4 regions of the Cytobacillus sp. MT66 genome follow, and region 1 is predicted to be linked to each of the others. Evidence: riboswitches for the same ligand, from Rfam matches in the RefSeq annotation. Region 1 holds a riboswitch; each other region holds the start of a gene.
What was found. A riboswitch is a leader RNA that binds a small molecule or an ion and turns the genes downstream of it on or off. The one in region 1 is predicted to bind glycine.
Positions count from the first base shown of each region.

Region 2: another riboswitch for glycine. It lies ahead of purU (formyltetrahydrofolate deformylase); the one in region 1 lies ahead of gcvT (glycine cleavage system aminomethyltransferase GcvT).
Region 3: another riboswitch for glycine. It lies ahead of AC1Q59_RS09140 (phosphoglycerate dehydrogenase); the one in region 1 lies ahead of gcvT (glycine cleavage system aminomethyltransferase GcvT).
Region 4: another riboswitch for glycine. It lies ahead of AC1Q59_RS17335 (amino acid permease); the one in region 1 lies ahead of gcvT (glycine cleavage system aminomethyltransferase GcvT).

Region 1 covers NZ_JBXAFB010000005.1:104,355-112,439, forward strand. Annotated here, with positions in the region: gene comGB (competence type IV pilus assembly protein ComGB) at 1-775, shown strand, start outside; gene comGC (competence type IV pilus major pilin ComGC) at 778-1,128, shown strand; gene comGD (competence type IV pilus minor pilin ComGD) at 1,131-1,571, shown strand; gene AC1Q59_RS10880 (phosphatase) at 1,555-1,878, shown strand; gene comGF (competence type IV pilus minor pilin ComGF) at 1,829-2,311, shown strand; gene comGG (competence type IV pilus minor pilin ComGG) at 2,301-2,684, shown strand; gene AC1Q59_RS10895 (YqzE family protein) at 2,750-2,965, shown strand; gene AC1Q59_RS10900 (YqhG family protein) at 3,100-3,900, opposite strand; gene AC1Q59_RS10905 (DEAD/DEAH box helicase) at 3,869-5,572, opposite strand; glycine riboswitch at 5,860-5,954, shown strand; glycine riboswitch at 5,958-6,033, shown strand; gene gcvT (glycine cleavage system aminomethyltransferase GcvT) at 6,139-7,242, shown strand; gene gcvPA (aminomethyl-transferring glycine dehydrogenase subunit GcvPA) at 7,260-8,085, shown strand, end outside.
Region 2 covers NZ_JBXAFB010000004.1:222,897-230,981, reverse strand. Annotated here, with positions in the region: gene AC1Q59_RS09530 (FMN-binding glutamate synthase family protein) at 1-1,093, opposite strand, end outside; gene AC1Q59_RS09525 (FMN-binding glutamate synthase family protein) at 1,116-2,519, opposite strand; gene AC1Q59_RS09520 (YqjF family protein) at 2,650-3,396, shown strand; gene AC1Q59_RS09515 (FbpB family small basic protein) at 3,451-3,621, opposite strand; gene purU (formyltetrahydrofolate deformylase) at 3,657-4,526, opposite strand; glycine riboswitch at 4,703-4,783, opposite strand; glycine riboswitch at 4,786-4,887, opposite strand; partial or broken gene AC1Q59_RS09505 (hypothetical protein) at 4,857-4,925, shown strand; gene asnB (asparagine synthase (glutamine-hydrolyzing)) at 5,002-6,849, opposite strand; gene glnA (type I glutamate--ammonia ligase) at 6,903-8,085, opposite strand, start outside.
Region 3 covers NZ_JBXAFB010000004.1:139,660-147,744, reverse strand. Annotated here, with positions in the region: gene AC1Q59_RS09155 (ABC transporter substrate-binding protein) at 1-787, opposite strand, end outside; gene AC1Q59_RS09150 (hydantoinase B/oxoprolinase family protein) at 774-2,771, opposite strand; gene AC1Q59_RS09145 (hydantoinase/oxoprolinase family protein) at 2,771-4,831, opposite strand; gene AC1Q59_RS09140 (phosphoglycerate dehydrogenase) at 5,035-6,234, opposite strand; glycine riboswitch at 6,352-6,432, opposite strand; ZMP/ZTP riboswitch at 6,620-6,699, opposite strand; gene AC1Q59_RS09135 (amino acid ABC transporter ATP-binding protein) at 6,821-7,564, opposite strand; gene AC1Q59_RS09130 (amino acid ABC transporter permease) at 7,575-8,085, opposite strand, start outside.
Region 4 covers NZ_JBXAFB010000010.1:15,325-23,409, forward strand. Annotated here, with positions in the region: gene AC1Q59_RS17325 (hypothetical protein) at 145-339, shown strand; gene AC1Q59_RS17330 (YwbE family protein) at 339-536, shown strand; gene AC1Q59_RS17335 (amino acid permease) at 634-2,022, opposite strand; glycine riboswitch at 2,079-2,167, opposite strand; glycine riboswitch at 2,168-2,269, opposite strand; gene AC1Q59_RS17340 (hypothetical protein) at 2,616-2,822, shown strand; gene AC1Q59_RS17345 (hypothetical protein) at 2,866-3,012, shown strand; gene AC1Q59_RS17350 (GNAT family N-acetyltransferase) at 3,035-3,487, shown strand; gene AC1Q59_RS17355 (DUF3870 domain-containing protein) at 3,604-3,933, shown strand; gene glaH (glutarate dioxygenase GlaH) at 4,275-5,213, shown strand; gene AC1Q59_RS17365 (hypothetical protein) at 5,503-5,697, shown strand; gene AC1Q59_RS17370 (urease accessory protein UreH domain-containing protein) at 5,890-6,570, shown strand; gene AC1Q59_RS17375 (hypothetical protein) at 6,756-8,085, opposite strand, start outside.

The sequences.
Region 1 (8,085 bases):
TGCCGAAGCCTTTCGGGAGGGAAGCGAGATGATGCAAAAAAGGGGAAAGGACCTTGAAAGGCTGCAAAAAGCTCTTGTTTATCCCTTGTTTCTCATTTTAATAACGGCCATACTATTTTTATTTGTCGAAAATATCATCCTGCCGAGGTTTTCCACACTATTTTTATCCATGAAGCTAAAGGCTAATTTTTTTACCGAGGTAGTCTACTTTTTTGGGGAGGTGATGCCATTTCTTTTAGCTGCAGCAGGTCTGGTTTGCTTGCTGATTTTTATCTTCTATTTCTTCCTTTTCCGGCGCATGCCGCAGTTCAGGCAAAAAGCCATTCTTGTTTCAATTCCGCTGATTGGCTCCTTTTTAAGATTGTTTTACACCCACTATTTTTCCGTACAGATGAGTTATTTATTGGCTGGGGGACTGTCTATCCACGAAGCCCTCAGCTTATTTGAAAAAAACAATAAACAGGCGCTGTATAAAGAGCTTGGAACAGAAACGAAAAACGGCTTGCGCAAAGGAGAGAAGCTGGAGGATATTTTATTAAATTTTTCGTTCTTGGAGCGTGAACTGGCGCGGATTATTAGCCATGGACAGAAAAACGGCAAGCTGGACCAAGAGCTGTATTTTTTTGGAAGACATTGTCTGCAGCTGTTCGAAGAAAAGACAGAAAAAATGCTGAAGACTGTGCAGCCTGGTTTATATCTCGTCATTGGATTTTTAATTGTTTCCATGTATTTAGCTGTATTATTGCCGATGTTTCATTTATTGGAGGGGATTTGATCATGAAATACTTAAAAAGTGAAAAGGGATTCACACTGATTGAAATGATGATTGTCCTGCTCGTCATTTCAGTTTTGCTAATCATTACCATTCCGAATGTAACTAAGCATAATTCGAAAATAAACGATAAGGGCTGCCAAGCTTTTGTGAAAATGGTCCAAGCTCAGGTCCAGGCATATGAGATGGATAAGCATAGTCTTCCAGCGGATATACAGGCATTAGTTGCTGAAGGTTACCTGAATGATGGTGAAAATTCCTGTCCAAACGGAGATGCTGTACAAATCTCCGCAGAAGGAGTTGTTTCTTCAGCTGCTGCTGAACCAGAAGTGCCTGCAGATGGAGCGGCATCCTAGTAATGAAAAGCTCAGAAGGCGGATTTACTCTGCTTGAATCCATGTTTGTTCTTAGCGTATTCCTCATCATTGCCTCGTTTTCTGCCTTTCTGCTGAAGCCTCAATTTTTATTCCTAGAAAGACAGCAATTTATTTCACAGCTTAAGGCGGATATTTTATTTGCTCAAAACTATGCCATTTCCCATCAGACGGAGGTGATTATACAAATCCGGCCGGAGGTGAATTCCTATTATATGAAAGAAAGATCGAAGGATAATCTTATCCTTAATCGCCAAATACCTGATTCTATCACTTTTCGCGAAGGAACGATGTCGCTATATATACAATTTCTTGCTGATGGAAATGTTACGAAGTTTGGGACTTTTTACGTCATTTCCGGCAAGAAAAGCTACCGTTTCACCTTTTTAATTGGAAAGGGAAGATTTTATGTGGAAGAGGAATGATGGTTTTTTTTTAACAGAGATGCTGCTGACGTTAGCAGCCTGGCTGATAATTGCAGGGGTAATTTTTCCTCTGATTATTCAAGCTGCCAATCATGCAATGCTAGTAAGGCAGGAATATGAGGCGACGAAAATATTATATGAGAAACTATCTGAGGCAAAATTAGCCGGGGGCATGCCTGGCAGTGAAACAATTGTGATGGAACAAACAGCCTATGACATAACACAAGGAAATGGGGCAGGGGAGGTTTGTGTAACTTATGAGGATCTACTTGGAAAACCAAAGCAAAAATGTGAGCTATATCAATAATAAAGGATTCACGATGCTGGAAATGCTTTATGCATTTTCGATATTTCTGTTATTTGCATCATTCTTTCCGCTCAGCATGCGATACCTTCTGCAGCATGATGATTTGGAAGCAAGATCAAAAGTGCTAGAGTGGAATGTTTTTATGAACCAGCTGAAAAAAGAACTAAGAATGGCAGAATCCTTTCAAGTGCTATCAGGTGAAAGAATAACATTAAATAAAAGCGGACAGGTCATTTTGTATGAAAAAAATGGAACAAATATTAGAAGGAGAGTAGATGCCAAGGGGCATGAGATTGTCTTTCAGGCAGTTGACACTGTTCATTTTGAAAATATCAATAATGGTGTGAAGCTGACGGTGAGGGACGTGTATGACCAGCAGCTGACTGCTTCTTTGTATTCTTATGTCCAGCCGGAGGAAGCAAATGCTCCATAATCAAAAGGGCTTTACCTATCCGCTTACCTTTTGCATAATAATTATCGCTATTTTCGTTCTTTCCCTGCAGCTGGAACAATTTTTGACAGAGAAACAATTCTTTAAGGAATCGGAAAAACTTCTGCAGCAAGACTTCTATTTCCTAAGCTCGTTGAAGCAAGTAGAAGAGAAATTTAATATTGAGGAAGAGGAGCTCCCCACTGGAACGATTCAATATAAATACGGAGATGTATCATATAGTACAACAAAGCTTTCCGACACAGTTTTCAAAGTTAGCTTTACGCTGAAAATGGATCAATTCCCGCAGATAATAGGAACAGGTTATTACGACAAAGCGGAAGGGAAAATGACCAAATGGGCGGAAAAGAACTGAAGATTGTTTAAATCTTCCAAAGGATGGGCATACTGGAAGATGAAGAAAAATTCTAGGTGGCGTTCATGAAATCAAACGATTATATCAAATATATCACCCAAACCGTTGTCCAGTATATTGACCAGCCCAAGGATGAACGAAAAAAACAGCGATTGGAAAAAAAGCAAATGAAAGAGCCATTCTTAACCAAATGGTTCGGCGTCGTTCCATTTGCCCTTTACTCTACCATCCATTCCATTAATAAAACGAAAAGAAAAAAGTACAGAAAAACCGGCCATTGAGCCGGTTTTTCTTTTGCGCATAAAGCACCGGGGGACAGGCCCCCGATGCTTTACAGTATCACCGCGCTGGGGGACAGGCCCCCGATGCTTTACAGTATCACCGCGCTGGGGGACAGGCCCCCAGTGCTTTAAAGCTATGCAGTAATTGTGTTTTCTGTCAGGTAAAACAATCCGCCGTTAACAATAGATATATTAATTTTTGGCTCATAAAGCTCCTGCAAAGCGGTTTTCTCAATTTCATAGCTTTCGCCCTTTTCTTCCAAATCCTCATAAAAATGCTCCAATAAGTCGGAATCCTTTTTCCAGCGGGTTCGGGCCTCTTGTGCCCAAGTGTGATCCTCAGCGCTAATTTCATTTTTTAGGAAGTTTTCAACTCTGGCAATCCCGCTTTTCGGCATAATTAAGGGTGAAATGGTAAAAGAGAAATCAGGGATTTTTGGCGTCAGCTTTAACTTCTGCAGCTTATCGTGGAATTCATCCACCATCTGTCCATTAATTAATTGCAGTCCAATCGAACGAAACACATCTCGTTTTCTATCGCACTGGTAGGAAATCCTTAGGTTCAAGCCAAGCCATGGCCGAAGCGGCATTTGGTTTCCATGGTTCTGTCCGGTATCTTCATATAAACGAATATAGCCGGCAAGCTTTTTTGCCGATTGAAAAATCTGATGAAGGCGAGGAGAACCAAAATGAATGATTTCCCCTTTGATATTGTCAGGCGCAAGCTTTGGATTGGTAATGAGTGTCAGCTTCATCGGATTTGGCACTCCGCCAGTAGATTCTAAGTAATGCCAGTAAAAGGGCCGGTTCATCAGTTCTTTATCCAATTCAATACTTAATTGCACGGTTAAATAGCCTTGCTGATTTTCAACGATCTCACAACTATTGGCCAGAAAAAACCTTTCAAGAAAACGATGAATTTCCTGTTGCTGCATTCATTTCACCTTCTCTAATTTCCTCAGCAAATTGAATCATTGCTGTTAAATTATCCATTTTAATTTTCATTTCGCCTGCAGTTGATGATTGGCCGAAAATATCGGCGAGATGGTCCTCAATATTGCCAAAATCAAGCCTCGTAAGAATTTCATCCAAATCGCCGATGACCTTTTCAAAAAGATTTATTTTCTCATATAAAAGCTTTAATATATGCTCTTCAACCGTATTTTTCGTAGCGAAATTATAGATCATGACGTCCTTTTCCTGTCCAAGGCGATGGATACGGCCAATTCTTTGTTCAAGCCGCATCGGATTCCAGGGTAGGTCAAAATTAATAATATGATTGCAGAACTGAAGGTTAATCCCTTCACCGCCGGCTTCCGTAGCAATAAGAACCTGAACATTTTTCTGAAATAACTCTTTCATCCAATCTTTTTTCCCTCTTTTAAACCCGCCCCGAAATGGAACAGAGGAAATTCCATGCTGTTTTAAGTACCATTGCAGATACATTTGTGTGGCCCGGTATTCAGTAAAAATAATAACCTTATCATTGATTTGTTTGATTAGTTCCAGTGCTTTTTCAGCCTTTGAATTTTGCTTTACGGCTTCAACCTTGGATACCAAAAATTGAATTTGTTCCTTGAACTGTTCCGATGGTTCTTCTTTGCGCTCAAGCATATTTTTCAGTGTAAAATAAACGGCCTCCCTGCTGCTGCATGCTTCACGCTGCAGAGTCATCACGGAGAATTGGCTTGTATTAATCGAGCCCCATTCACCATCACTGCGAAGATTGGATACAGCTTCGTATAGTTCCCTTTCTTCTTTGGAAAACTCAATAGGGCATGTTTCGACCTTTCTTTTTGTCCACTCGATCCCTGTATCAGCTCGGCGGTTGCGGATCATTACCTTATTTACAAGCGTCTTTAAATGTTCATCATCATCTAAAGACCGGGAATCTTTTTTATATTTCTCATAAAAAGCTGATTCTGTTCCTAAATGGCCAGGTTTTAATAAAGAAACAAGGTTAAAGATCTCGCTTACCCTGTTCTGAATCGGGGTTGCAGTCAATAGGAGACAGAATTTCTTTTTTAAATTTTGTACAAACTCGTAGTTTTTGGTTTTGTTATTTTTTAGTTTATGAGCCTCATCAATTATGACCAAATCATAATCCTGCTTATAAATGATTTCCCTATGCGGTTCCCGCTTGGCAGTATCAATCGAAGATACGACAACGTCACAGCTTTCCCACACATAGCTTTTTCTTTGGGTAACAGCCGGGATAAAGAACTTGGAATTTAATTCGATTGCCCATTGTGTAACAAGTGATGCAGGCACTAAAATTAATACCTTTTTTACAAGCCCGCGAATCATATATTCCTTTAAAATCAAGCCTGCTTCAATCGTTTTGCCAAGACCAACCTCATCGGCAAGGATGGCTTTTCCATTCATATTTTCTACGACCTGCTTGGCCACTTCAAGCTGATGCGGCAAAGGTGTCAAGCCGGACAGGTGCTTTGGAGCCTGCAGTCCCTCAAATTCAGGAATGGTTGTATGGGTTTCAACCTCTACTGCTAATTTAAACAGCTCCCAGGGGGCCCATGGCCCGTCATCGCTAATTCTTGTGAGAAACTCCTCCTGCCAGGAAGAATCGAAATTTATTTGCACCGTCATAAGAACAGCCCCTTTAAATGTGTAACTGGTTGCAAAAATTTAAGGTTATATTTAACGTTTTTTTATAGTAGATTAACCATTGCCGAAATACATTTATAATGGTAGGATAATTGTAGCTTTGAAAGTTTTGAAATTTGCCAATACCGTTTTATTTGAAATGTGTACTGTTTATATTTTCACCTTGGTTTAACAACGGATCTAAAGCAATTCGCAATATGAATAATTGGAGCAATTTTAACGTCATTTTTGTTTAGTATGAACCAACTTGGAAAAATTTATAAATGCGGATGATAATAAGGGGAGAGACTGCATATGTGGCGCCGAAGGAGCAAGCAAACTTAAGGTTTGTGAATCTCTCAGGCAAAAGAACCCTTATTGGACGTAGCTCTGGAGAGTGCCCGCTATTGGGCCACCCACGGGGAAAGCCGTTTACGGTTAAACTTTCAGGTGCAAGGACAGAGATCTTCTCAATTCATGAGGGGGTTCTCTGTCCTTTTTTGTTTGATTCAGCATTATAAAGGTGAATTTCAAAACTTTTATTCAGGAATAAAAAGGGGGACGAGTAAATGTCACAGTTAAAACGCACACCATTATTTGATGTTTATAAGGAATATGGCGCAAAGACAATTGACTTCGGAGGCTGGGATCTGCCTGTACAGTTTTCAAGCATTAAAGAAGAACATGAAGCCGTACGTACTAGAGCGGGATTGTTCGATGTATCCCATATGGGAGAAATTGAAGTGAAAGGTCCAGACAGCCTTTCCTACCTGCAAAAGATGATGACAAATGACATCTCAAAATTAAAGGTTTCAGGTGCCCAGTATACAGCAATGTGCTATGAAAATGGCGGGACTGTTGACGATTTGCTTGTCTATCAATTAGCTGAGAATCATTATTTGCTGGTTGTTAATGCATCCAATATCGAAAAAGACTATAAGTGGCTTGAAGACCATTTAGAAGGCGATGTTGAAATCAAAAATCTTTCTGATGAAACTGCACAGGTTGCCCTTCAAGGACCATTGGCTGAAAAGGTGCTTCAAAAACTTGCAGGTGATACGAACCTTGCAGAAATCGGATTTTTTAAATTTCAGCAGGATGTTGATCTGAATGGCAAAAAGGCTCTTGTTTCCCGAACAGGCTATACAGGTGAAGATGGCTTCGAAGTATACTGTGATGCGAATGATGTCGTTTCCATTTGGAAGGATATATTAGAAGCGGGACAGGACGAAGGTGTGATTCCAGCAGGCTTAGGAGCACGTGATACCTTGCGCTTTGAAGCAAATCTTGTCCTTTATGGCCAGGAGCTTTCACCGGAAATATCACCGCTTGAAGCAGGTATTGGATTTGCTGTTAAAGTGAAAAAAGAGGCAGATTTTATTGGAAAAGAAGCCCTTTTACAGCAAAAAGAAAATGGCCCTGCAAGAAAACTTGTTGGCATTGAAATGATTGACCGCGGAATTCCGCGCCATGGCTATCCGGTTTATAAAGGAGAAGAGCTGATAGGTGAAGTGACAACAGGCACCCAGTCGCCAACTTTAAAGAAAAATATCGGTTTAGCCCTGTTAAAATCAGATTACACAGAGCTTGGAACAGAAGTTGAAGTAGAGGTCCGCGGCAAACGGCTTAAAGCAGTTACAGCAGCAACGCCTTTTTATAAAAGATCTAAGTAAGAGGGGGACAAAAACTCATGAAACATCGCTATTTACCGATGACAGAAGCAGATACAAAAGAAATGCTTGCCACAATCGGTGTCAATTCAATCGATGAACTATTCAGTGATATTCCTGAAAGCGTCAGATTCAAAGGGGAATATAACATCAAGCCTGCAGCAACAGAGACAGCCCTGTTAAAAGAGCTTACTCAAATGGCGCAAAAAAACGCTGATCTAAGAAGCAATACTTCCTTCTTAGGCGCTGGTGTTTACGATCACTACATGCCAGTGATTGTTGACCATGTTTTATCCCGTTCTGAATTTTATACAGCCTATACACCATACCAGCCAGAAATTTCCCAAGGGGAGCTTCAGGCAATCTTTGAATTCCAGACAATGATTTGTGAATTAACCGGTATGGATGTAGCTAACTCTTCCATGTATGATGGCGGAACTGCTTTGGCTGAAGCTGCTATGCTAAGTGCAGGGCAAACACGCCGGAAAAAGATTCTTTTATCCAGTGCTGTCCACCCTGAGTCCAAGGAAGTTGTAAAAACATATGCAAAAGGACAGTACATTGAGGTTGTTGAAGTTCCTCATAAGGATGGGGTAACTGATATTGATGCCCTTAAGGATTTAATTGGCGACGATATTGCTGCAGTTATTGTTCAATATCCAAACTTCTTTGGAAGAATTGAACCATTAAAGGAATTAGAAGAAATCATCCATGCACATAAATCTATGTTTGTGGTTTCCAGCAATCCGCTATCACTTGGTGCATTGACTCCTCCTGGAAAATTTGGGGCTGACATCGTTGTCGGCGATGCGCAAGTTTTTGGTATTCCAACAGCATTCGGCGGCC
Region 2 (8,085 bases), on a different contig from region 1:
CATCCGCTCCTAATGCCAGCACTTTTAGAAAATGACCTGGATTAAGGAGCCCGCCTGATATAATCAAGCTTATCTTATCTCGCATTTCTCTTTTTTCTAAATGATTAACAGCCCTGACAAGTGCATGAAGTGTTGGAATACCGAAGTCATCGCATAAAATGGGAGGAGCATCCTTCATAGCGGCTTGGCCGCCATCAAGGGCAATAAAATCAACCCCCATCTCTATTAAATGGTCAATGTCTTCTTCAAGTTTCCCTCCGGCCCCAATTTTGGCACCGATGGGAATTCCGCCAGTCATGTCCCTCAGCTCTTTCACCAGTTCTTTTAATTCATATAATGTTTGATTTTCAAAAAAATGTTCGTATATAACAGCGTCTTCATTTTCCTTGAGATTCATAATATCCCGGGCACGGCCTGTCAATTCCTGAGGCGGTATTTTTTTGCCCATGCCAAGCACGGCACCTTGTCCCAATTTGATTTCAATCATGTCAGCTCTCATGATTTCGGACTCATCCTTTGCCCAATTGGCTTTGGCAAACTGTAAGATATACTTTCCGGCGGCATCTAATTCCTCCGGCAGGATGCCGCCTTCTCCGGAATTAATAGCCGTTCCAGATTTGCTTGCCGCTTTAGCCAAGGCGATTCTTGCCTGCTCACTGACTCCTACTCCATATCCCATTCCGCTGATAAGAAGAGGAATCTTAAGTTCTAAGGGTTTTTTTGCTTTTGGGCCAATGGTTACCTTCATATCCACTTCTTGCTCGCCATCAATTGGAAAAGGCGTCGTTTGCGCAGGAATAAAAGTAATGGGATCTAAATGGGGCCATTTAATATAAGAGCTGACAAGCGGACGATAAATTACTTTACCGCTTGAAGCCCGCAAGCTATTTTCAATGACATTCTGAATGCCTATATGTCGAAGTCCAGGCATTAATTCCATAATATTTTCCTGGTAGCTGTCCGTTAAGATGATTTTCCCTGTCATTTGTACGATTTTTTTCACAATCCAGCGCCAGCCAATGACAATGATTAGCACAACTAAAAGCATAAGCAATAACATCGCTATGGTCAGATAGAATAATAAAAAGTGCATATGTCACTTCTCCGCTAAAAATTTATTTCTCATTTACCCATGAATCAAATGTATAAGGGATTCCAAGAATTTGCGCAGTTATCTCATCATAAGACACGATATCCTTTTTGGATAATTCCTTTAAAGAGCGTTTCCCCATGGCTCTTAAGGCTAATTTCATTTCCTCCGAGCTTGATTTTAAAAATTGCTCCGCAGCTTTTGCACCTTCTTCTATTTTAAATTGACTTTTGAACTTCCCCTCATTCCAAACCACCTGAGTAGGAGGTTCAAAGGGAAGGGCTTTCAGTGATTGCGAATTTGAAACGGCAAAAAGTATGGCTGAACCGACATAAACAGCATCAGCACCAAGCGCCAGCATTTTCAAAAAATGTCCGGGAATTAACAGCCCCCCTGAAGCGATTAAGCTGACTTGATCTTTCATACCTCGTTTATCAAGGTGTTCAACTGCTCGGGGAATGGCATGTAAGGTTGGGATGCCCATATCATCGGAAAGAATTGGCGGGGTACCATGAGTAGCTGCCTGCCCCCCATCGATAGCGATATAATCAATTCCCATTTCAAGGACATGGTCAATATCTTCTTCAATTTTTCCGCCTGCCCCGATTTTTACACCGATCGGTACACCGCCCGTTAAATCTCGGAGCTGAACAACCAGTTCACGCAATTCCTTAAGAGTCTGGTTTTCGAAAAAATTATCATAAATCACAGCTGTTTCATTTTCTTTCAGACCCATAACTTCACGAGCGCGGCCGGTGAGATTTTCAGGAGAAATTCTTCCTCCAATTCCAAACAAAGCTCCTTGCCCCAGCTTAACCTCAATCATATTTGCCCGCCTAAACAATTCCTCTTCCTTTGACCATTCCGTCTTGGAAAATTGTAAAATATATTTACCTGCTATATTCAGCTCTTCCTGCATCACGCCGCCCTCTCCCGAGTTAATAGCCGTCCCCGCAAGGCTAGCAGCCTGGGCCAGGGCCAGCCTCGCTTCTTCACTGAGTGCGATTCCATAGGCCATCCCGCTAATCATGATGGGGATTTCGATCTCCATAGGCTTTTTGGCTTTTGGCCCTATCGTTACGGAAATATCCACTTCTTCCTCGCTATCTACTGGAAATGGACTTGTCTGCGCAGGGATAAAAGTAATGGGATCCAAATGCGGCCATTTTCGTCCGGAGCCAAGCGGCCGATGCAGTACGTCACCTGTTTCCGAGCGCAGGCTGTTTTCCAACAAATCTGCTACCCCAATATGCCGTATCCCCGGGAGCAGCTCAGAAATATTTTCATCATAGGAATCTGACATCGCTATTTTTCCATATTTCCTTACCATTAGCTTTGCAATTAGACGCCAGCCCAAAAGGATAGCAAAGAACAGAACAAACATAATTGTTACCAATATAAAAGTCATATAATAAAAGAAGATTTCCATATTTTCCTCTGCTCCAATATAGGGATCATATCCTCATTGTTGCCAAAAATTTACTTTAATACCAAAAAGGGAATAAAATTGTTCTACGCCTGCAAACTAATTATGAAAAATAATTCGGAAGGTGCTGCTATTGAAGATCTTGCAGGATATCGCTCATCGCCCTTGGCCCCTGCCATCAAGCCTCTGGAACATGCAGCAAAAATGGAGAAATCTATTATTTTGCCATTGGCCAATTTCTCCAGACATACTTAGACCGTTTATTCCTTCGTCATTGCAGCTTGACACTTTTAATCAATGGGCTTGGATCGGAATCATTGTGTTTAAAATGGAAGGAATCTATTTGCGGGGAATGCCAATCATATCTGTTGTTCCTGGGTTTGCCGAAATTAATGTGCGGACATATGTTCAATATAATGGAAAGCCAGGGATTTTCTTTTTATCGCTTGATGTAGGAGACTGGGCATCATTACATATCGCCAAAAGATGGTATCACCTGCCCTATCAGGCTTCAGACGTCATCTTCCGAACGGAAAGTCCATTGCATTATTGCCAAAGCAAGCGAAGAAGGGAACAGTCCATTCCAGCTGAGTTTAAAGTGAAATATGCACCTAATTCAGATATATTTATTCCGAAGCAAGGAACCATTGATCACTTTCTTACTGAGCGCTACTGTCTTTACAGCACAGATCTGCAAGGGAATCTCTATAGCGGGGAAATACATCATCAAGCCTGGCCGCTCCAGCATGCGGAGGCAGAAATAAGCAGCAGCACACTTTTATCCCCTTTTGGGATTAGCATTACTGATGTATTGCCCCTTTTCCATTTCTCCAAAGGTGTCAATACACTATTCTGGAATATTAAGAAACTTTCAACTTAACCATATTTTTTTGGACAAGAAAAAACCCCTTACCAAACGGCAAGGGGACATCTGTTATCCATTTATAGCTCTGGCATTTCCAAAGCGAGGAGTCCTCTTTTTTTTGGTTATGTCATGTTTTTCATCAAGCCGTTTCTCAATCATTTCCAGCTGATCACGATCTCTCAGAAGCTCTTCTTTATTCTGTTTAATTAAGTCAGTTAATGTTAATCTTTTTCTTTTCATTGTTAGCTCTCCCTTGTTGTCAATTCTGATAAGTTTTATTCAAACACAATTGTCTTATTTCCATGGACAAGAACACGGTCATCCACATGCCAGGACACTGCTTCTGCAAGAACACTTCTTTCCACATGTCTGCCGGCAACTTTTAAATCTTCAGCCGTATAGCGGTGGTTGACGCGCAAAACATCCTGCTGAATAATTGGGCCTTCATCAAGGTCATTTGTTACATAGTGAGCGGTCGCTCCAATTAGCTTTACCCCCCGGTTAAATGCTCTTACATATGGGTTGGCGCCAACAAAGGCAGGTAAAAAGGAATGGTGAATATTGATAATCCGATTCTCATATTGGGCAATAAAACTAGGCGACAGTATTTGCATATACCTTGCCAAAACAATAAAGTCGACCTTCCCATCCATTAACTCTATTGCCCTCTGTTCAGCCTCTTCCTTCGTATCATGGGTTAATGGAATATGATAATACGGGAGTCCGTAGCTTTCAACCTCATCCGAAAGATTGGGATGATTACTGATTACCATTGGAATATCGACCGGAAGCTCCTTGGATTTCCATCTCCATATCAGCTCAAGAAGGCAATGATCCATTTTTGAAACAAGAATGGCCATTCTTTTTCTCTTTTTCGTACTGCTTAATTTCCAATCCATCGAATAAATCTCTGCAATTTCATGCAGATCCTGTTCAAGCTGGTCATATGATTGATCGAAATCCTCAAGGAAAAATTCAATTCTCAAAAAGAATCTGCCTGCAAACGGATCGGTTGTATGCTGATCAAAATGAACAATGTTTGCTTTATGTTCTACTAAAAAGTTTGAAATAATGGATATCAATCCAGCCTTTTCAGGACAGGAAATTAGTAATACAGCTCTATTTTTTTTATCATTTAATACCATACACATACCACCATTCTTCGAAATATTCATGAATAGCGTTCCCATCAGCAGCCGCAAGAATGCCTTCTGCTGTCATCTGCATGCGGCCTTTGGAAATAATAAATTGAAAAGCAGCAGATACGGCAACGTTTCTCCAATAAAAAAAAGGACAGAAAAGGATAATAATTATTACCCTTTCTCTGTCCTTTTACCTGAGAGTTTAAACCCACCTAAATGGGTCCCCGTTGGTGTCGTATCAGATACGATCTCTCCAGAGACGCGTCCTGTTGTGGTTCCTCTACCTGAGAGATTTGTTCCATGGGTCTTTTCAGGAACTTGCTCCTTCGGTGGCTACTGTTTTGCACTCTCCCACAACCGTCAACCGCCCATATTGAATTTTCATTAAATTTAGAATACTAGTTAATCGGCAAAATGTCAACCTAAAAACCAAAGTTTGTGTTAAAATTCACAAATTGTTCATTATTCAGGGGGCTTTCTAATCGATTATATTAATGTTGTAGTGTTTAAGCCATATATTTATTTGCACCAGATGGGCAATTAACTGAGGACCTGTCATGAGCTGGCCAAACCATGGCACTTTGAAGGATGACCCGTCAGAATCCAGTATCTCTTCTGCCTTTTGTTTTGAAACCAGTTCAAGAATGGGGTTGCTTTTATCGTTTAGAACATTTTTTAGCATCTTCTTTACGGCAATTAAATATTCGGGGTTATGTGTTTTTGGATATGGACTTTTCTTGCGGTATAAAACATCATGCGGTAATATGCCTTCCATGGCTTTGCGCAGTACTCCTTTTTCGCGTCCATTGAGCATTTTCATCTCCCATGGAATATTCCACACATATTCAACCAGTCGATGATCTGCAAATGGAACACGAACTTCTAAGCTTGCTCCCATACTCATTCGGTCCTTTCGCTCCAGCAATGTGGACATGAACCAGATCATATTTAAATAAAACATTTCCCGACGGCGTTTTTCTAAAGTCCCTTCCCCTATTAAATGCGGTACCTCAGCTAATGTATCCATGTACCGCCCGCTGACATATCCTTTTAAATCAAGCTTTTTCTGCCAATGCGGCAAAAGCAGCTGATTTCTTTCTTCTTCAGACTTCATCCAAGGGAAAGAATTTGCTTGCAGGAGTTCTTTCCGGTAAAACCAGGGGTATCCGCCGAAAATTTCATCTGCACATTCCCCAGATAAAGCTACTGTATAGTTTTGTTTAATTTGCTCAGAAAACCATAATAATGACGAATCAACATCAGCCATCCCCGGTAAATCCCGCGCCTTAACGGCATCCTCCAAGCGTACCGCGAGAAGAGCATTATCCATATACTCAAAGTGATGCTGCACCTGTAAAAATTCAGCAACCTTTTTAATCCACGGCCCATCTGCATCAGGCTGGAATAAGCTAGTTTTAAAAAATACATCATTTTGCTTGTAATCAATGGAATACGTATGCAGGATCTCTTTTCCTTTTTCCTTGAAGTCATTGGCAGCAATGGCACTAATGGCGCTTGAGTCTATGCCCCCTGAAAGAAACGTGCACACAGGAACATCTGCCGCTGTCTGTCTAATGACAGCATCTTTTACGAGGTATTTTACCTGTTCAATGGTCTCTTCAAGTGTATACAGGTGTGTTTTACTTTCAACATTCCAGTACCTTCTGATTTTCAATCCATTTCGGTCATACCTCAATATATGTGCCGGACGCAGCTCCTTAAGCCCTCTAAAAACACCGTGGCCTGGTGTCCGGGAAGGTCCCAGCCCAAAGACTTCCTGCAGCCCTTCCCGATCAATTTCGGCCAATACATCTGGATGTTCCAAGATCGCCTTAATTTCCGAACCAAACAAGAGCGATGACCCATGCTCCTTGAAAAATAATGGTTTGACACCAAGGCGGTCTCTAGCCATAAAAAGACTTTCATGCTGATGATTCCATATGGCAAAGGCAAAAATCCCATTTAAGTGTTCCACACACTTCTCATCCCATTCGATAAAGGATTTTAATAAAACCTCTGTATCTGAATGAGATTGAAATGAATGTCCTTTGCTTGCTAATTCCAGGCGTATTTCTTCTGTATTATATAACTCGCCATTATATACAATGGTATAGACTTGCCCATCCGTCGACCTTGTCATTGGCTGGGCACCTCCAGCGGGGTCGACAACAATTAGTCTCGTATGCCCCAGCAGAGCATGCCGGGCACTAAATACATTTGCTGCATCTGGACCCCGCTTTGCCAGCGTTTGCGCCATCCTTTTAACCACAGGTACTTGCTGATGTAAATCTTGATGCCAGTCAATCCAGCCTGTAATACCGCACACGTAACATCACTCTTTCATTGGGAATTTTCCTCTGGCTTTAAGAGTCTAATATTTTAATAAAGGGTCATATACTGTTCCCTTTCCCATGGATGTACTTGGGTTCTGAAGACATCCCACTCAATTTCTTTCGCCTCAACAAAGCGATTTAGGATGTGTCCTCCTAATGCTTTTGTGATGACCTCATCGGTCTTTAAGTTTTCTATGGCATGAGCTAATGTGGACGGCAGGTCGTAAATACCATTTTCAAGCCGTTCTTTTTTTGCCATTTCGTAAATATTTCGATCAATTGGCTCTGGAGGGGTTAACTTATTTTTGATTCCGTCTAAACCTGCAGCAAGCTGAACAGCCATTGCTAAATAGGGATTCGCTGACGGATCGACACTTCGCACTTCAATCCTGGTGCTTAAGCCTCTAGATGCGGGGATTCGGATAAGCGGACTTCTATTGCTGGCAGACCATGCAATATAACAGGGTGCCTCATAGCCCGGAACTAAACGTTTGTAGGAATTTACTGTTGGATTTGTTATTGCGGTAAAATTAGGGACATGTGCTAGGATTCCCGCCATAAAATATCTTGCTGTATCGCTGAGCTGCAAATCACTGTTTTGATCAAAAAAGGCATTTTCTCCGCCTTTGAACAAGGACAAGTTACAATGCATGCCTGAGCCGTTTACGCCAAATAACGGCTTAGCCATAAAGGTTGCGTGCAGTCCATGCTTGCGGGCAATGGTTTTTACAACAAGCTTAAATGTTTGAATATCATCACACGCTTTCAAAACATTTTGATATTTAAAGTCAATTTCGTGCTGTCCTGGAGCAACCTCGTGATGTGACGCTTCAATATCAAAGCCCATTTCTTCAAGTTCTAGTACAATATCCCGGCGGCAATTTTCGCCAAGATCAGTGGGGGCTAAATCAAAATACCCGCCATTATCATTTAATTCCAGAGTCGGCTGGCCGCTTTCATTCAGCTTAAAAAGGAAAAACTCTGGTTCTGGCCCAACATTAAAGTCAGTAAATCCCAGATCATTCATTTCTTTTAGCACCCTTTTTAGGTTATTGCGCGGATCTCCTTCAAACGGTGACCCATCAGGATGATGGATATCGCAAATAAGACGGGCAACCTTCCCCTTTTCAGCCGTCCAGGGGAAAATGACAAATGTATCTAAGTCAGGAAACAAATACATATCCGATTCATCGATACGGACAAATCCCTCGATGGAGGAGCCATCGAAC
Region 3 (8,085 bases), on a different contig from region 1:
CAGACTCTTGGAGTGCGAAAACACGCCCATCCCAGAAAGGAACGACCCAAGCTTCTCCTCTTTCAAGCAATGTTTGTATAGTTCCGGGATTATCGGGGTATGCCACAATGCTTGGCTTTAACTCATTAAGCTTAGTAAAAGCTGCTTCAACATCTTCTGCATTTTTTTCTTCTCCTCCCAGGGCATTTACAAGACCTGAGAAAAATTGCAGCCCGGCAGAATAACTTGGTGAAGAAATAGCTACATGTCCCTTATATTCAGGGTTCCATAAATCTAACCACTTTGTAGGCTCAACTGGAACAAGGTCTTTCCGGTAAGCAAGCCCAAGCTGTCCCATACTAAACCCAGCTGCATATTGTTTATCATTATATGTCAAACGGTCCTGCACTGAAGGATAAAGATCCGCTAAGTTTGGAACCTTTTCCTCATCAAGCGGAAGGAGCAAATCGGCAGCAACAGCACGTTGGATGGTATCTGGCTGCAAAATCAATAAATCATACTGTGGATTTTTGCCGTTTGAAGCTCGTAACTTTGTAAACCACTCAGCATCTGCTCCAGCTACAACTTCCACACTTACCCCAGTTTCTTCTTTGAATTTTTCAAGGCTTGGACGAATCTGTTCTTCCCAAGCACCCCCATATACACCGACAACTACTTGATCTGTTTCTTTTGGTTCTTCGCTATTGTTAGCAGACTCATTCTCGTTTCCAGCACCTCCGCAAGCTGTCAGTAAAAGCGCCATTACGATTGAAATAATCAAAGCTAATGAAAGTTTATTCTTTTTCATTGTCACTCACCCCATCAATGTCTGTTAATTTTAAAAAGATTTTCTCTACTGTTTCACGGCTAAGTTCCTGATCAGCATCAGCAAAATACTGATGAATTAAGTGTTTATAATGAGAGCGCTGATTGGCCGGAAGCCTTAAGAGCAATTTAGCCAAAATCGTGCTTGCTTCTGGTGACCACACAGCTTCATATCTTTCTCTTGCCGAACCAAAATCCCAGCCAGACTGTTTTTCTTTTGCCATCGTTTTACGCAAATTTTCTGTTTCATCTTTATTCAATTTAAATGTCCCAGCCGAAGTTACCATGATGACTACACCGTATTGTTTTTTAGCTAGATCAATACTTAACAATCCTGATTTTACTTCTTCTACGACAAGTTCAGGAACCCGTTCAAGAGGATTTCCCCATCCTCCCCCGCCTGGAGAAGTAATGCTAACAACTTGTCCTTTTTCAGGACGCAAAATCTCAATTTTCGGCAACTGTCTTTCATTCTCTGTATCTGGGTTAAGTCTTACGTATCCATGAGATCCTGCTTGTCCTCCTGCCAGCCCCCACGGTTGGAAGCGAATTCTTTCCATTCCACGAGCTGTTACGATGGATTCAGGTTTAACGATTTCAAAATCGAGCTGAATCGCATGACCGCCCCGATGTAATCCCGCTCCAGCAGTGTCCTTCAAAATTTCGTATTTTTTTACAAAGATGTCTATATGCTGTTCAAGACTTTCAATTGGGGTATTTTTTAAAAAGCCTGAAGCATGGTCGATTCCATCAACACCATCCATATCAAACTGGCCTCCGCCACCGCCGCCCATTGGTTCAACCACAGCTATTTTTCTTGAACCAGTTGATTCATCAGGTGTGGATAAGACGACTATCGCAGACTGACCGGCACCAGCGGCAGGAACCATATCCGGTAAAGCTTTGGCTAATGCACCTAAAATGACATTATACATTCTCATAGTGATCGAATGACGGATCCCGACTGCAGCTGGATATTCCGGATTAACTAATGTTCCTTTTGGGGCAATTACCTCTATCGGCCTTGTTATCCCACCATTTACTGGAATAAATGGATCTGTACTAATGATATAGTTAATTAACCCTTGATATAGAAAGGAATGTTTACTTCCATTTGTGACAAGATTAAAGGCTGTTTCAACCTGGGGATCACAATCAGAAAAATCTAAAGTGATTTTTCGATCCTTAATAGTGACGGTGACCGCAAGACGAATGGGAACATCAGAAACCATATCATCATCCAAATAATCAGCAAAAGAGTAAGTTCCATCAGGGATATCACGAATAATATTCCCAGCTCTCATCTCCGCTTGTTCAAGCAGGTCCTCCATCCCATCCTTTACTGCACCAACGCCAAATTTCTCCACCATATCCAGCAAGCGAATTTCCGCAGTGTTCACTGCAGCAATCATCGCATTGATATCCCCATAATTTAAGTGGGGTACTCGGCTATTGGCATTTAAAAAGGCTACAACCTCTTTATTCTCCTTTCCTGCTTTATATATTTTTACAGGAGGAATTCTTAGCCCTTCTTGGTGAACATCTGTTGCAGTAGGTGAAATGCTGGCAGGGACAAGTCCACCGACATCACTTACGTGAACAAACGCCCATGCGTAGCTAATGATTTCGCCACCTTTAAATATAGGTTTAAAAACATGAACATCAGGTAAATGTGTCGCTAACCCATCCGTTGTATAAGGATCATTTGTTATAACAATATCACCCGGTTCAAAAGGTCCGCATGCTTCAATTGCACGTTTTAAGCTTAGGCCCATAAAAATGGTTACTCCAACCGTTTTAGGATATACATAAAATTCCCCATCTGGAGTTGCTAAAGCAGTGGCAAAGTCTGCTGACTCTTTAACAAAAGTCGTAAAAGAGGTCCGTTCAATAACATGCCCCATTCCAGAAGCAATTGCATTAAAATAACTTCTTATTATTTCTAATTGTGCGGGATCCGTGCGCATTATTGTTCACTCTCCATTCGCGCGATGATTAAGTTTCCTGCAGCATCTATTTCTCCAAACCAATCAGGGAGAATGACAACTGTTGTATCATCCTGTTCTACGATAGCAGGACCTGCCACACGCTGTCCGTATGCTAAATCTGTTCGCAAATAAATTCCAGCAACATATTCTTTTCCTTTAATCATAATTTTTCTATTTGAGGTAACAGCTGGTACTGTAGTCTCTTCCTTTAATGATTCCCTAAATTCTGGTTTCGGTGTATGACCAATAATCCGGACACGTAAGTTTATAATTTCTATACTTGTTTTTGGATCACTGTGTCCATACTGCTTCTGGTGAATTTGATGGAATGCATCCTTTATTTCTTGAAAACCTTGCTGGTCAAGCCACGAAATCGAAATTGGCAACTCAATTTCGTAAGCTTGTCCTTTGTATCTTGCATCCAATGAGTAATAAATAGATGTCCCTTCTAATATAGAAAGTTCTTGCTGCTTTATCCATCGTTCAGCATCTATTGAGAGGCGAGTAAAATCTGCTTTTAACTCGTCCGCTGTTAGTTCTTCAAGTAGATCCTGACGGGATGAAACAGCATCATAAATGAAATCCGAAGTTAATGATCCTAGCGCACATAAGGTACCCGGACTTGGCGGGACAAGAATATTCTTCGCTTGAATTTCTACCGCTAGGAAGTTAGCGATCACAGGTCCAGCTCCGCCGAATGCCAGCAAGCTAAATTCCCGCGGGTCAAAGCCTTGCTGTTCCATCACACTGCTAAGCTCTGTATACATATTCGCTACAGCAACTTGAATGATCCTATCTGCCGCTTCCTGAACACCGGTTTTTAAATACTCTGCAATTTGGCCAAGTGCCTTTTCGGATTTTTCCGGGTACAGTGGAAGATTTCCAGCAGCAAAACGATCCGGATTCAAGTATTGACAAACAAGAAATGCATCTGTTAAAGCTGCTTGATTTCCTTCACCATAGCATGCTGGTCCAGGACTTGAACCCACTGACTCTGGGCCAACCTTAAGCATTCCACCATTATCAATCCATGCGATAGAACCTCCACCGGCACCGATTGAATAGATGGCAACGGATGGAATCATAATTGGTATGCCAGCAATTTCATTTGTTTGAGTAAATGTTGCCTTTCCTTGCTGAATAATCGAGATATCGGCACTTGTTCCACCAACATCAAACGTAATAACGTTCTCAAAACCTGCAGATTCAGCAACCCTAATAGACCCAATTACCCCTGCGGCTGGTCCAGAAAATAATGTTCGCACAGGAGCAGCCCCCGCTGTTTCAATATCCATCAGTCCCCCGTTAGATTGGGTGATAAACGGGATGGCTTTAAGTCCTTCCTTGGAAAGCCTTTCTTTCAATGTATCAAAGTATTTTTTCACATTTGGCTGAATATAAAGATTAGCTGATGCCATAACCGTGCGCTCAAACTCACGCATTTGTGCCCATAGTGCAGATGCCATAATAACATCTAACTCTGGGGCCCTTTCCTTTACTCTTTCAAAAGCCATTTTTTCATGAATTGGGTTTTTATAGCTGTGCAGAAACGAAATGACAATCCCCTGAATTCCTTCCGAGACCGCTTGATCCACTGCTGTATCAATTCCTTCTAAATCTAAAGGCATTCGCTCTGATCCATCATGAAGCATTCGTTCTTTGATTGGAAAAGTATACTTTCTTGGTATTAATGGCTCTGGCAGCCTCGAGCGAAAATCATATGGGACTGGCAGTCTCAGTCTTTGCAGTGAGAGAATATCTCTAAACCCTTCTGTTACAAATAAAGCTATTTTTGCTCCTTTTCGTTGAAGCAAAGTATTTAATCCTATGGTCATTCCATGAACAAAATAGGATATCTGTGCCGGTTCTATCCCATCTTTATTCAATAGGGCCAGCCCATTTGAAATCCCTTGAGCAGGGTCATGTGGGACAGTCGGAGTTTTATAATTAAAAAATTTGCCGGTCTCCGCATTTAACAAAGTTAAATCAGTAAAGGTTCCTCCAATGTCTATACCTAACCGGTATTGATTTTTACTCACGTAAATTGCTCCTAACTTTTGTAATTTTTTATTCTGAATTTTGAACGTATTTAATTATACTATACCGATAGGATTAATTATAGTCTAAATTCAATCGGTTCTGAAACCAATAATTAGGTGGTAGTGGCCGCAAGTTTTTTGCAAAAAAAAAAAGAAATGAACCCTAAATAATAGGCTCATTTCTTTTCAGTAAGTTAGGTGGATTAAATTAACCTTACTTTCACCATTCCTTCAATCTGATTGATATTTTGCTCTAGGGAAGAAGCTACTTCCTGGTATACAGCATTATCAATATCAATAATTGTGTAGGCATAATCGCCGCGGCTTCTGTTTACCATGTCTGCGATGTTTAGGTGATAACTAGATATTGCAGATGTAATTTTTCCAACCATATGTGGAATGTTTTGATGGAAAGCCGTAACACGTTTTTTCCCTGTATATGGAATGGCAGCATTCGGGAAGTTCACAGAGTTTTTGATGTTACCTGTCTCAAGGAATTCCTTTACTTGGTGAGCTGCCATGATCGCGCAATTTTCCTCAGATTCAACTGTAGAAGCTCCGAGGTGCGGAGTTGGGATGACGTTTTTCATCTTCAGTACATTTTCATTTGGGAAATCTGTCATATACTTGCCTACTTTTCCACTTTCAAGTGCAGCAGCCATATCGTTTTCATTCACTAATTCACCGCGAGAAAAGTTCAAGATATAAACATCATCCTTCATTAAGCTAAAAGTCGCTTCATTAAACATCCCTCTTGTATCATCTGTTAATGGAACATGGACAGTTATATAATCAGATTCAGCAAATAGCTGTTCGATGGTCATCGCCCGCTGGACTTTACGAGATAGCTTCCAGGCAGTATCAACAGAGATAAATGGGTCAAATCCAATGACATCCATATCTAACTCTATCGCATCATTCGCTACAAGAGCTCCAATGGCTCCTAATCCAATAACGCCTAGAGTTTTACCCTTAATTTCCTTTCCAACAAATTGCTTTTTGCCAGCTTCAACAAGCTTTGGAACTTGATCACCTTCGCCCTCTAACGTCTTAACCCAGCTTACTCCGGCAAAAAGGTTGCGAGAGGCTGCCATTAATGAAGTCAGTACCAATTCTTTTACTGCGTTGGCATTGGCACCTGGGGTATTAAATACAACAATTCCTTGCTCCGTGCATTTTTCGACTGGAATATTATTCACGCCCGCTCCTGCCCGGGCAATGGCCTTTAGTTGATTGCCAAATTCCATTGCATGCATATTAAAGCTGCGTACAACAATGGCATCAGGGTTCTCACTGTCATTATCGATGGCGAAGTTGTCTGTTTTAAAAACTTTTAAACCGCTTTCTGCAATGTTATTTAAAGTCTTTATCGTTTTTATTTTATTTACCGTTGTTGTGCTCATTTTCATTCTCCTCGTTATCGTATATTTTCAAATTAGGAATCTAACAAAAATAAAAAGAGACTGGTGTTCACCAATCTCATCAAAAAACAAATAAAATAACAAATAAAATAATAAATTTGTTATTCTTCTGTCCTTTTGCCTGAGATTTTGAACCCTTCGGCGCTGCAGTTAACCTGCAGTCTCTCCAGAAGCCGCTCCTGTCATAGTGTGACCCATAACATTCAAAGCCTTCTTCATATTTAGTTTAAAATAATGTAAGAATATTAATAATAAAATAATTACGAAAATCTGTACTTATACAATAATCCAATTTTATCACTTTATCAACCATTAATTTTGCAGCCATCCCCTCCAATAAACAGAAAGAGGCAAGGGATAAATCCCTTACCTCTGCCCAGGCGAACGGCTAATCGATACTATGTGCTCCCCCACGGTTATCCGTTTTCGCCAGTTACACATAGCCTTTAAATTGATTTCATCATATCAGATTATTTATAAATCTTCAACCAAAAATTTTTGCAAATACGCGGAGATCTCTTGTTTTGGAATAATCGGGCATCATATTTTTATAATACTTTTAAAACCTTTATCCTATCTGACTTATATAATTCTTTAGAAACATCTTTGTTCTTAAGTTTTTCGTATTGGTGAAAAATTCATCCGGGGTTCCTTCTTCGATGATTTTGCCGTCTGCCATGAAGATGATGCGATCTGCTACATTCCTGGCAAACGCCATTTCATGTGTTACGACGATCATTGTCGTATTTTTCTTAGCCAATTCCTTCATGACATGTAACACTTCTTCAACTAATTCCGGATCTAATGAAGAAGTTGGTTCATCGAATAAAATAACATAGGGGTCTAACGCAAGTGCCCGAGCAATACCTACTCGCTGCTGCTGGCCACCGGAAAGAGAAGCAGGATAGCTATTTTCTTTGTTAGATAGCCCGACCTCAGCAAGAAGGTTTTTCCCAATTTCCTTGGCTTCGTCTTTTTTCATTTTTCTTGTAACAACGAGTCCTTCCGTCACATTTTCTAATGCCGTTCTATGTTTAAAAAGATTATAGTGCTGAAAAACCATTGCTGTTTTCTTTCTTAGCGAAAAAACATCCTTATTGTTGAGATTTTCAGCATCTACTTTTGTACCATCAATTTGAATCACACCTTTTTGAGGCTGTTCGAGAAAATTTAGACAGCGTAAGAAAGTAGATTTCCCTGACCCAGAGGGGCCGAGAATCGCAATCACTTCTCCCTGATTGATCTCAAGATTAATCCCTTTTAAGACGGCATTTTCCCCATAGCTTTTGTAAAGATTTTCAATTCTAATCATTGCCATCCTCCTATCTATAAGGCTTTTCAACTTGCCATTCTACTTTGGATTGGATATAGGTGAAAATAATGGTTGCCGCCCAATATATGAGCCCGACTGCTAAAAATGCTTCTAAAAACTTATAGGTAGCCGCTGCTTCAAGCTTTGCATGTGCTAACATATCCGTTACACCTATCGTGAAGGCAAGTGATGTTTCCTTAAATAGAATGATAAAATAGTTGCCTGTTGGCGGTATGGCAATTCGGGTTGCCTGTGGAAGAACAACCCTAGTAAAAGTTTGCCAGCGTGTCATACTCACAGAAATCGCTGCTTCAGTTTGCCCTTTATCCACTGCAGTAAAGGCCGAACGGAAAACTTCAGATAGATAGGCTGCATTTCTTACACTCAATGCTAATATCACTGCCGTTACTGCATCCATCGTACTCATGGAAGGGAAAAGCTGTGGGAGTCCGAAATAAAAAATAAAGATTTGGATTAATGAAGGGACCCCTCTAAAATAGGAAATAAGCATAAGGGAAACT
Region 4 (8,085 bases), on a different contig from region 1:
ATCCCAAAATTGTATGGATTACAATTATCTGTCTTAGCTTCTATCGGTGGCTCCCTTTTGACAGTTTAATTCTTTGCTCTTTTATAAATAAGCAAAAATAGATTATACTGGATTAACTATCATATCAATAAAGGAGAATTCCCTATGACAGAGAATCAGCAATCCGAAGCACCGAAAAAAAAGATCAGCCTAAAAGAAGCAATGAAGCAGCAGCTTGAAAGCAAAAAGAATCAATCCTCTTCTGGAAAAGGAAGAAATAACGCTGATCTTTCAGCCAAAAAAATGAAAAGCCAGCAAACGAAGAAACCAAGCAATACCCGCAGAAAAATGGGTGTCTAATGAACGGACAGAATCGGAAAGACATATCACCGGGCTTGACCGTTGATATTGTTTTAAAAAAGGATCAGAGAACGGGAAAGCTGACCAGGGGCATTGTAAAAGATATTCTCACCAAATCAGCCAGCCATCCCCACGGTATTAAAGTCAGGCTAACAGATGGGCAGATAGGACGCGTCCAGGAGATTCACTCTAAATAAAAGCGAAAAAGGCATTCAGGGTTGTTTTCCCTGAATGCCTTTAAAATTTCATTGGTTTTATCATTTACTGCCCGCTGACTATTTCTTTCCTTTCCTCCTAATTTTCCACGATTGTTTCCTGATTTGCCTGTTCTTCCTGATTCACATCTGTTTTCCGCGTCTTATAAATGGCAATCAGCATAATAAACCAAACAGGTGTGACAAATAAGGCAACACGAGTATCCTCTGCAATCGCAAGGACAACAAGAACAAATGCCAGGAATGCAAGGATTAAGTAATTGGAAAGTGGATAAAGCGGCATTTTAAACTTATTTGTTTTTGCCAGATCAGGCCTTGTTTTGCGGTATTTCAAATGACTGATGACCGTAATCCCCCAAATAAAGATGAAGCATACGGTAGAAATACTGGTAATCAGTGTGAATACCCCTTCTGGCATCACGTAGTTCAAGGCAACTGAGATTAAAATGACTGCCGTTGAAAAGAATAATGCATTAGTAGGTACTTTTCGGGCATTTAGTTTGCCCAGTTTCTCAGGGGCATTTTTCTCTTTTCCAAGTGAATACACCATTCGGCTTGTACTGAAAATGGCGCTGTTGCATGCCGAAGCTGCGGATGTGAGGACGACAAAATTGACGATCCCCGCAGCTGCAGCGATCCCGACGGCCACGAAGACCTGGACGAAGGGGCTTTTCGACGGGTTGATTGCGTCCCATGGATAAACACTCATAATGACAGCAAGTGCGCCAATATAAAAGATAATAATCCGAATAGGAATACTATTAATGGCTTTAGGAAGCACTTTTTCCGGATTTGCCGTTTCACCAGCTGTCAGTCCGACAAGCTCGATCCCTACAAACGCAAATACGACCATCTGGAATGAGAGAATAAAGCCATTGATTCCATTTGGAAACATGCCGTCATGGCCCCACAGATTTGTAAAGCTAGCTGCCCCTGAATCTGTTGTGGAGCCCTTAATAATCATAATAATACCAATAATAATCAGTGCTAGAATAGCGATAACTTTAATCAGTGCGAACCAGAACTCCATTTCGCCAAAAAGTTTGACAGTGGCTAGGTTCATACATAACAAAATGACAAGCGCAATTAATCCCGGCATCCACTGCGGTACGTTTGGAAACCAATACTGGGTATAGAGGCCCACGGCAGTTAAGTCAGCCATGGCGATGGATACCCAGCAGAACCAGTAGGTCCAGCCGGTTATAAACGCTGGCATATCTCCCAAATAATCTCTAACAAAATCAACAAAAGAGTGATAGTTCAAATTGGATAAGAGCAGTTCCCCGAGGGCCCGCATGATTAAAAAACAAATAAGGCCTGTAATTATGTAGGCAAACAAAATCGATGGTCCTGCTAAATGAATTGATTTACCTGCTCCAAGAAATAACCCTGTTCCGATTGCGCCGCCAATAGCAATGAGCTGTACGTGTCTGTTGCTTAGACCTCTTTCTAATGTTTGTTCCTGCATACAATTCCCCTCTTCTGTTTTTTTAAAAAACAAAAAAGGACAGAAGAAGTCTAATGTTTCCTTCTCTGTCCTTTTACCTGAAAGTTTCTCCCAAAAAATATGATGGGTCCTCTTTGGTGGCAATGTATTGCGCTCTCCAGAGCAGCGTCCTATATTGGTCCTTTTACCTGAGAGATTTATTCCAATGGATTTTTTGGAACTTGCTCCTTCGGTGGCGATAGTCCTTGCTCTCTCCCAATATAATCATCCGCAATTATATGAATGTATTTTTATTTAAAAATACATTTCTGAAAGATTTATATAAACAATCTTAAAAATTATATTTCTCAGTAATAATTTTCCTGAAATATCAATTTTTGGTAATTTTGCAGCATTACCTCATATGTTTAAGTTGATAATACTATATATTAATGCAGTTAGACTTGTGAATTTATTATATTACACTTTTAAAAATAAATAAACAATTTTAAAGGATTGGAATATTTTTTATCAGTGAGCATTCTTTTTTAGTATATCATTAAATTTAATGGAACCTTTCCGGAAGTTAATCGTCTGACATATAAGGAGAAATTAAATGATTTTGGAGGATTGCCATGATTAGGTCCTTAAAAGCACAATGGATCTTATCCATTTTTGTAGCCATTGCATTTATCTATCATTCTTTCAGCTATACAGAGCTTTCGGGTGGAGGAGAATTCGATTTCCCCCGCCTTTGCCTGTTCCTGGCGATGATTTTTTCCGTGTATAATGCGGGAATGCTGACACAGAAGTATATTCATTCGAAGAAAAATAGCGCTTGATCAAGACTCATGCGTAACGTTATTCAGAAATGAGGGATTTACATTGAGGAGTTTTGTGGACGACCTGGCTGGGGCTGTTTATGATATTCTTAAGGCTGTGCTCAAAGGCTTCAGCTACATTTTGGCTGGGATGCTAATTGTCGGCGTACCCATGTATGCCATCGCCTGGATATTTCGTCTGTTTCATTAATGAATAGTCAGAGGAGCAAAAAATGAAAATCATTTCCGTAAAAGAAAGCCCCGAATGGACGGACCGGGCAATCCGGTATTTCCAAAGTAAATGGGCAAGTGAACAAAACAAGATGGTGTATAAAGACTGCATTACCTCCTGCCTTGAATCTCCCCAGCCATTGCCGCAATGGTATTTATTAACCGACGGAGAGGCAATCATCGGCTGTGCCGGCCTGATCACCAATGATTTTATCAGCCGCATGGACCTTTATCCTTGGGTGAGCTCGATATATATCGAGGAGGAACACAGAGGCCATGCCTATGGTGCTGTTTTACTCGAAAAGGCAAAGGAAGACGCCAAAAAAGGCGGCTTTGCTCATCTCTATCTCTGCACCGATCACATCGGCTACTACGAAAAATATGGCTTTGAAAACATTGGCACAGGCTACCACCCCTGGGGAGCCAGTTCCCGCATTTATCAAACAACTTTGTAAGAATAGAATCTTATGCTGTCACAGCTACTTTGAAGTTGTTAATAGAATACCAGAACCGTTAAACTTAAAAGAAGCCACATCGATTTAAAAATTTCTTGGAAGAGGTAGATCTATAAATGTTTAATGGAAAAACAATTTTTATTGCAGGCCACTCTCGTCTGCCACAAGGAATGGCAGCAAAGAATGTCTTTGAAACATTAACGATTACGGCAGAAGTTGATATGAAATATGGTGTAATATTAGAAGCATCGTGTACCTTAGCTACAGAACATGGCCGCGAATTTATTGGACGCATATTAAGAGGTACCAGTTTAAAAGACGGTGTGGATGATGCAATAAAAGAGATACAAACCTATTATCGCGGCAAGGCAACAAATGCCCTCATTGCGGCATTAAAGGATCTTGACCTCCATTTCCATCAAATTCACACTGAAAACAGGCGTTAAGTTTAATAAGGTAAAAATCTTTAAAAAGTATTGACAGATTCATTTGAAGGCAGTATCATACTAATTAATTGAATATTTATAATACTCCTGCCTTTTGAAAAGTACCCTTTCAGAATCGCAGATAGATTATAAATACTTGGAAACACTTAGAAATACGGAATATAAATAATCATAAACTGTCCATTCACTATGACTCTATTTACATAGAGCAGCGAAGTGTATGTAAGCCAGTTGTACATCTGAATCCCTAGATCATAGGGAAAGTTGTGCAGCTGGCTTTTTATATTTCACTAATTTCCATATTTTTACTTAAAATTAAACACAACGGGAGGAATTTTAAGATGACTATTTTAGAAATGCAAAAAGGAAAGTTTGAAACAAAAACAGCTATGTACGAGGTTAACATTCATCCGCAAACAGATAGATTGTACCATATTGAACTATCAGAAAACGCTATTCAAGGATTTTTAGAGGCTGTTAAACAAGAAAACTGCTCGGTTCAGCATTTAGAATACACACCATATGCCCGTCTGATTGTCGCTTCCCTTCTGCTGGATCAAGTGGGTGAAGAGTTTGGGGAATTGCTCCGAAATATTGTTCATGATCGTGAATCTGGAGGATTTACGATTGGCTTAAAAGGTGTTACGCAGGATACAGATGAATACGTTATATTCTCAACGGCGATTGCTTATCTGCTCGGTACATCAAACTTTGATGCGATGTCAGGAAAATATTATGCGTGCTTTAATGTTAAACATACAGATAACAGCGATTCCTATCTTCGCCAAGCATACCGTCTATTTACATTCCATACGGATGGCACGTTTGTAACGGAGCCAACGGATTGGCTGTTAATGATGAAGATGGTAGAAGAAAATGCACGCGGCGGTGAATCACGTTTATTGCACCTTGATGATTGGAAAGAGCTTGATAAGTTTGCCAACCATCCATTAGCCAGCCATAAATTCACCTATAAAGCACCTTCAAGCAAGAATGTAGATCAAGAGATTCAACGTTCCACCTTTTTTAACTATCATAACAAGCCGGGTATGTGTTTCATCGACCAGTTTGTTTATCCGGAAAACATTGAAGAAGCGAAATATTTGCGTGATCTCTCGCAATCAATGGAAAATGATGAGAGTGTGGTAGAGCTTGAGCTTCCGGTTGGCGATTTAGTTGTAGTCAATAATATCTTCTGGCTTCACGGACGCGCTGCTTTTGAGGTGGATCCTAATTTGAATCGCGAATTACTTCGTCAGCGTGGTCAATTTAACCAATAAAAACGGGAAAAAGGATCTGCCCTGGATCCTCATTGGGGTACCTTCAACAATGAACTATGGCCCGAATAATGGACACTCTTAAAAAGAGGACATTATTCGGGTTTTGTTATGTCTTTAATTTAAGAACCCGTTTATAATAAAAGAACTGTATGAAAGAGTATAATCACCAGCGATACCAATGGGGATTAAAATAAGATGACTCCAGCTCAATACAGCTTCTTGGTATTTTGTTAGAAAATTGGTAATATTATTAACATAAAGCAAACCCTAAAGACTATGAGGTGTTAATATGAGCTTTAATAACCAAGAGTCTTGTAAGGCTTGCGGCAGTCATTTATTTGCTAAAGGAAAAATCAGCAATGGTCATGCAAAGATTATGCCTATAGATAAGATGTTTAGTACAGGTTCTTCTCTGATTTACACATTTTGCAAAGAGTGTGGAGAGGTTTCTTCCATAAAAGTGGAGGATACAAGCAAATTTTGATTAACCATGTTTCGTAATATCATAGAAAATGACATAGGGGTGGGACAGAGGGACCGTGTCCCGCCTTCCTTTTTTGTGGACAAGGTGCCTGTCCCCGTGTCCCCTCCAGGTAACGCCAGTAAGTAGTTGGTGAAGAGAATGATAAATATGTATTTATAATTTGTTATCACACTATAAAAGGGGGATATAGGAATGGAAATAAGTTTTTTATCTATTCTAGCTTTAGGATTTGTTCTTGGTATCAAGCATGCAATTGAACCAGACCACGTCATTGCTGTATCTACTATTGCTAGCCAAAGCAAAAAATTATTGCGGTCCTCATTAGCCGGGGTGTTTTGGGGCATTGGCCATACGGCAACATTATTTCTTGTCGGTATTATTCTTATTTTTATGAAAGGCGAGATACCAGAGAAATGGGCTATGTCCTTAGAATTTTTAGTAGGGATCATGCTGGTTTATCTTGGTATTGCGACTATCCTTTCTCTTAAAAAAATCCGTATGCATCAGCACACACATGATGGAAAAATACATAAGCACAATCACCAACACAAAAACGTCTCATATTTAAAATCCATGTTGATTGGCTTTATTCATGGTCTAGCCGGAAGTGGCGCTATGGTTCTATTAACTATGAGCACAGTGAATAGTCCATGGGAAGCTGCTGTCTATATCTTTATATTTGGCGCGGGAACGGTCCTTGGAATGCTTTTGTTTACAACAGTTATTGGGATACCATTTGTTTTTAGTGCCAAAAAGCTGAGCATGAATAAAATGCTTACCCAGATTACCGGAGTCATTAGTACGGTATTTGGGATTTATTATATGTACAACTTAGGAGTAACCGAAGGGTTATTTAAACTATGGATACAATAGTAGTGGTGTACTAGCGCCTGATTTTTCAGGCGGATGATTAACATTCAGAACCTGCTTACAAAGATTATGAAACTAGATGCATATAAATATATTAGTACTCTGATCCTTTTAAAACTTTGGAACTTTGGCTTTTTAATATTTTGATCTTCTGCTTCAGGGACACGGGGCACCGTGTCCCCCCTAAATCATCGGTAAATCTTTTCCCACGTAAGATTAAAAGCTAATTTCCAAATGGTGCCTAGGCAAATCACTACAATCCCTATATAGATATAAATTCCATAAGTAAACAAGGTAAAGGCAAAATGCAGCCCTGCAAATAATGCAACGAACAGCATTAAACCAAAAACGATTACTCCGTTTCCGCCTTGATTGTACTGATCAAAGGCCTCCGAAAAAGGAATCGCCTTTTTTATAATCGTAAAACAAATAACCGCATACGTACAGGCAGTTAGAAAAACCACGATTAGATCCGGCAGAACTCTCACACCAAACAGGACAATAAATAGGACACTTAAAAGCAAGTAAACTGGTAAATATAAATTAATAATAAACGCCTTGATCGTACCGCTGAACATCGGCTTCAGCTGCTTCATTGGGACAACCTTATAAATCCAGGCTCCTTTATACTTTCCTGAAAATTTTAGGAGTATCATAATCGTCGGGATGATGATCAAGCTAAAGTAAATTGATAGATACGCTTTGCTGGCCGATAAACGAGAAAAATCATTCTGCAGGCTATTCATGATAAAAATAAAAGGAATCACAACTGAAAACCCCAATGATGGGTAAACCTTCAATTTAAAATCCCGTTCATTTTTCATCATCAAGCTAGAAAACCGGAAAAAGGTTCTTTCTTCATGCGAACGGCAAATGCAATTAAGAAGCGTTTGTCCCAGCTTACTGTGTCTTTTTTCTTTGGCCTTGCCATGATAAGCAAGCTTTTGCAGGTTTTGTTCAAAAACGGGAGTCAATTTCATATAGATCCCAAAGGATACAAGAGGAGCTAATACTCCTAAAGCTGAGAATAAAAGATAAAACGGCTGAAAGTCACCATTCATCAACATTTCCATGTTGGCCCCATACCACATGGGAAAAATAAAGAGCTGCCACCATTGCACATCAAAAGATACGGCTAAGTCAATCAGCTCAAAGGAACGAACTAGCAGCTGATACCCGACCATAATCGCGAGCGATAAGCCTATTTGGATATAGTTAATGATATCCTTTAATTTTTCCCCATCAAAAAACCGCAAAATAAACAAATATATTAACGCTGTTAAAACGACAATAAAAAGGTCAATAAGAATGATATGTACAACCGAAATAAGGAGAAAAAGAATTCCATTTTTGAAAAGCCCAACAATCAAAGGAATCCCAGTAAGTGCAATCGTAAGAAAGGAAAGATAAATAACGATATGGACCATTTTTGCGACGCTGATGGTTCTTCTATCAACGGGCTTTGGAAACAAAATATTGCGGTCACGGATATCCAGCAATACAGAAGAAAAATCGGAA